2 regions of the Streptomyces sp. NPDC104202 genome follow, and region 2 is predicted to be linked to the other one. Evidence: riboswitches for the same ligand, from Rfam matches in the RefSeq annotation. Region 2 holds a riboswitch; the other holds the start of a gene.
The links. A riboswitch is a leader RNA that binds a small molecule or an ion and turns the genes downstream of it on or off. The one in region 2 is predicted to bind ZMP and ZTP.
Positions count from the first base shown of each region.

Region 1: another riboswitch for ZMP and ZTP. It lies ahead of ACZ60W_RS31190 (serine hydroxymethyltransferase); the one in region 2 lies ahead of ACZ60W_RS16975 (bifunctional 5,10-methylenetetrahydrofolate dehydrogenase/5,10-methenyltetrahydrofolate cyclohydrolase).

Region 1 is NZ_JBVJMN010000065.1:30,135-32,507, forward strand. Features, by position in the region: gene ACZ60W_RS31190 (serine hydroxymethyltransferase) at 1-1,173, opposite strand, end outside; ZMP/ZTP riboswitch at 1,246-1,336, opposite strand; gene rocD (ornithine--oxo-acid transaminase) at 1,453-2,373, shown strand, end outside.
Region 2 is NZ_JBVJMN010000023.1:4,616-6,988, forward strand. Features, by position in the region: gene ACZ60W_RS16970 (SWIM zinc finger family protein) at 1-184, shown strand, start outside; gene ACZ60W_RS16975 (bifunctional 5,10-methylenetetrahydrofolate dehydrogenase/5,10-methenyltetrahydrofolate cyclohydrolase) at 426-1,280, opposite strand; ZMP/ZTP riboswitch at 1,309-1,416, opposite strand; gene ACZ60W_RS16980 (GAF domain-containing protein) at 1,509-2,373, shown strand, end outside.

The DNA.
Region 1 (2,373 bases), on a different contig from region 2:
GGTGACGGCACGGTCGATCCAGTCGGCGACCTGGTCCATGTGCTCCGCGCCCAGGCCCCGGGAGGTGAGGGAGGGGGTGCCGATGCGGATGCCGGACGGGTCGAAGGGCTTCCGGGGGTCGAAGGGGACGGTGTTGTAGTTGACGACGATGCCGGCCCGGTCGAGGGCCTTCGCGGCGATCTTGCCGGGGACCTGCCGGGAGGTGAGGTCCATCAGGATCAGGTGGTTGTCGGTGCCGCCGGAGACGAGGTCGAAGCCGCGGGCGAGGAGGGCGGCGGCGAGGGCCCGGGCGTTGGCGACGACCGCGTGGGCGTAGTCGCGGAAGGAGGGCTGGGACGCCTCGCGGAGGGCGACGGCGATGGCCGCGGTGGTCTGGTTGTGGGGGCCGCCCTGGAGGCCGGGGAAGACGGCCTTGTCGAGGGCCTTGGCGTGCTCCTCGGTGGACATGAGCATGGCGCCGCGGGGGCCGCGGAGGGTCTTGTGGGTGGTGGTGGAGATGACGTCCACGTGCCCGGCCGGGGACGGATGGGCGCCGCCCGCGATGAGGCCGGCGATGTGGGCGACGTCGGCGACGAGGACGGCGCCGGCCTCGCGGGCGATCTCGCCGAAGGCGGCGAAGTCGATCGTGCGGGGCAGGGCGGTGCCGCCGCAGAAGAGGACCTTCGGGCGCTCCTTGAGGGCCAGTTCGCGGACCTCGTCGAGGTCGACGAGGCCGGTGTCGTGGCGTACGCCGTACTGGACGCCGCGGAACCACCGGCCGGTGGCCGAGACGCCCCAGCCGTGGGTGAGGTGGCCGCCCATCGGCAGGGCCATGCCCATGACGGTGTCGCCGGGCTCGGCGAAGGCGAGGTAGACGGCGAGGTTGGCCGGGGAGCCGGAGTAGGGCTGGACGTTGGCGTGCTCGACGCCGAAGAGGGCCTTGGCGCGCTCGATCGCGAGGGTCTCGACCCGGTCGACGTTCTGCTGGCCCTCGTAGTAGCGGCGGCCGGGGTAGCCCTCGCTGTACTTGTTCTGGAGGACCGTGCCGGACGCCTCCAGCACGGCGGCGGAGACGTAGTTCTCGCTGGGGATGAGGCGCAGGGTCTCGCTCTGGAGGCGTTCCTCGGCGCCGACGAGGGCGGCGAGTTCGGGGTCGGCGGCGGCGAGGGCGGGGTGGTGCTGCGGAGCGGTCATGTGGGTGTCCTCCGGGCGTCGGGGGTCCCGGGGCACTGCGTGGAAGGCGCGGCGCCACGCGGGACTTCGGTCCCGTGACGCCCAGGCGAGCGGCGTCTCGTGTGGTCTGCCGCGCACGGCTCCCCCGGGGTCGCTTCCCCGTACGCCAGTCGCCGTGCGTGTTTCCAGACTAGCGGGCGCGCCGTCGCCGAGGTTTCCCCGTCCGGCATCCGAGCGACGATATGAAAGGGGCCACAGCCCCCTGGGTCACCCCCGATCCGCAGGACGAACGGAGATCCCGTGTCGAGGACAGAAGACGCGATCGCTTCCGCGGACGCGCACAGCGCGCACAACTACCACCCCCTTCCGGTCGTCGTCGCCTCGGCGGACGGCGCCTGGATGACCGACGTCGAGGGCCGTCGCTACCTCGACATGCTCGCCGGGTACTCGGCGCTCAACTTCGGGCACGGCAACCGGCGTCTGATCGACGCCGCGAAGGCCCAGCTGGAGCGGGTGACGCTGACGTCCCGGGCGTTCCACCACGACCGCTTCGCCGAGTTCTGCACGCGGCTCGCGGAGCTGTGCGGCAAGGAGGCGGTGCTGCCGATGAACACCGGGGCCGAGGCGGTCGAGACGGCCGTGAAGACGGCCCGGAAGTGGGGGTACGAGGTGAAGGGCGTGCCGGACGGGCACGCGAAGATCGTGGTCGCGGCGAACAACTTCCACGGCCGGACGACGACGATCGTCAGCTTCTCGACCGACCACGAGGCGAGGGACCACTTCGGTCCGTACACGCCGGGGTTCGAGATCGTGCCGTACGGGGACCTGACGGCCCTGGAGGCGGCGGTCACGGAGAACACCGTGGCGGTGCTGCTGGAGCCGATCCAGGGCGAGGCGGGGGTCCTGGTGCCGCCGGCCGGCTATCTGGCGGGGGTGCGGGAGCTGACGCGCCGGCGCAACGCGCTGTTCATGGCGGACGAGATCCAGTCGGGCCTGGGCCGGACGGGGCGGACGTTCGCGTGCGAGCACGAGGGCGTGGTCCCCGACGTGTACATCCTGGGGAAGGCGCTGGGCGGGGGCGTGGTGCCGGTGTCGGCGGTGGTCGCCGACCGGGACGTGCTGGGGGTGTTCCGGCCGGGCGAGCACGGTTCGACCTTCGGCGGGAACCCGCTGGCCTGCGCGGTGGCCCTGGAGGTGATCGCGATGCTGCGGACGGGCGAG
Region 2 (2,373 bases):
GGGTTCCCACTGGTCGGCCGAGGGAACCGACGCACAGCTCCGGCTCGGCGCCGACGGCCGCTGGTGGCCGTACGCCCGCGCGCATGCGGTCTGGGCCCCGGCGGGACCGGCGGACCGTGACCCGGCGGTGGCGCTGGCGACGGCGCTGACGGCCGGTGGGGCGGACGGGGCAGCGGGCGCATAGGTAGAACGGGTATCCGGTCCCTTCCGACCTGCCTGGCCCGTCCTGGCCTGCCCGGTCCGCTCTGACCTGCCCGGTCCGCTCTGGCCTGCCCGGTCCCCTCGGATCAGAGCGATCGGACAGGCCAGGCAGGGAAGGAGGGCGGCAGGCCAGGCAGGGCAGGAGGGCGGCAGGCCAGGCAGGCAGGCAGGACGGACGGAAGCGTCAGGACCGAAGCGTCAGGGCGGACGGACCGCGGCCGGTCCTACAGACCCAGCTGGCGCTCCGCGCCCTCCACCGTCTGCGCGAGGAGGACGGCGATCGTCATGGGGCCGACGCCGCCCGGCACGGGGGTGATCAGCGAGGCGCGCTCGGCGGCCGACGCGAAGTCGACGTCGCCGACGTTGCCCGGGTTGTAGCCGGCGTCGATGACGACGGCGCCCGGCTTGATGTCCTCGCCCTTGATGAACTGGGGCTTGCCGACGGCCGCGACCAGGATGTCGGCCTCGCGCACGACGGAGGAGAGGTCCTCGGTGCGCGAGTGGCAGTAGGTGACGGTGGCGTCGCGGCCGAGGAGCAGCAGGCCCGCCGGCTTGCCGAGGATCGCGCTGCGGCCGACGACGACGGCCCGCTTGCCGCTGAGCTCGACGTCGTACGCGTCGAGGAGGCGCATGATGCCGCCGGGGGTGCAGGAGACGAAGCCGGGCAGGCCGAAGCCCATGGCGGCGAAGGACGCCATGGTCACCCCGTCGACGTCCTTCTCGGGCGCGATGGCCTCGAACGCGGCGCGCTCGTCGATGTGCGGGCCGACCGGGTGCTGGAGGAGGATGCCGTGGACCTCGGGGTCCTCGGACAGGGCCGTGATCGCGGCGACGAGTTCCTCGGTGGTCGTCTCGGCGGGCAGCTCGACGTGGCGGGAGCGGATTCCGGCCTTCGCGCAGCGGTTCTGCTTCATCTTCACGTACGTCACGGAGGCGGGGTCCGCGCCGACGAGGACGGTCGCGAGGCACGGCGTGACGCCGGTGCGACGGGTGATCTCCGCGGCGCGCGCGGCGGTCTCCTCGACCGTGCGGCGGGCGAGGGCCGTGCCGTCCATGAGGGTGGCGGTGCTGGTGGACATGGCAACTCCTGGGCGTCGTCTCTGACCGGTGTCTCGCCCAGGCGCACGGCATCGGCGGCACCGCGCCTTCAGGACGCGGCCCACCGGGCCGCTCCCCGGTGGTGATCCACCTCAAGCGCCAGTCACGGCCCGAGCCCCACTCTACGTGAGGGGTCCGGGGCACGTCCCGGACAGGGTGCGCCGACGGCGGCGTCCGGCCGCTTGTCGGCTGCCCGCGCGGCGGCCACGATGGGCCGGACGGGCCGTGACGACCTCGACGAGGAGGCCGAGTTGAGCGACGGATGGGTGACCGGAGGACCGGGACCGGCGCGGGGGCCGGACGAGCGGCCCGGTGCGGACCCGGGCCCCGAACCCGACCCCGACCCGCGCCGCCGCGAGCCGGGTCCCCCGCCCGGACAGCAGCGGGGCCCGCTGGAGGACCGGACGGCCGACGGGGCGGCGAGGCCACTGGTCGCCGCCTCCTGGCGGCGTTCCGCACGCGCGTGCGTGAGCCGGGACGGAGCGGCCCGGGTGGAACTGGACGAGGAGGAACTCGCCGCGTACCGGGACGGCCATCCGCTGGCGGCGGCGATGCCGGTGATCCGGGAGCTGATGGGGACGTACGCGACGGACGGGGAGCACCTGCTCGCCGTCTGCGACGCGGCCGGCCGGATGCTGTGGGTCGAGGGGCACCCGTCCACGCTGCGGAAGGCCCGGGGCATGAACTTCGTGGCCGGGGCCCGCTGGTCGGAGGCGGCGGCGGGGACGAACGCGCCGGGCACCGCCCTCGCCGTCGACCGGCCGGTGCAGGTCGTCGCCGCCGAGCACTTCCGGCGCACCGTCCGCGCGTGGACCTGCGCCGCCGCTCCCGTCCACGACCCGCGCACGGGGCGCGTCCTGGGCGCGGTCGACATCACGGGCGGCGCCCGGCTGGCGCACCCGCACAGCCTCGGTTTCGTCCAGGCAGTGGCGCGGGCGGCCGAGTCCCAGCTGGCCCTGCTCGCGCCGGCACCCCAGCCGGGACGGATCACGCTGTCGGCGCTCGGCCGTGACGAGGCCGTGCTGTCGGTCGACGGGCGGCGGACGCGGCTCGGCCGCCGGCACAGCGAGATCC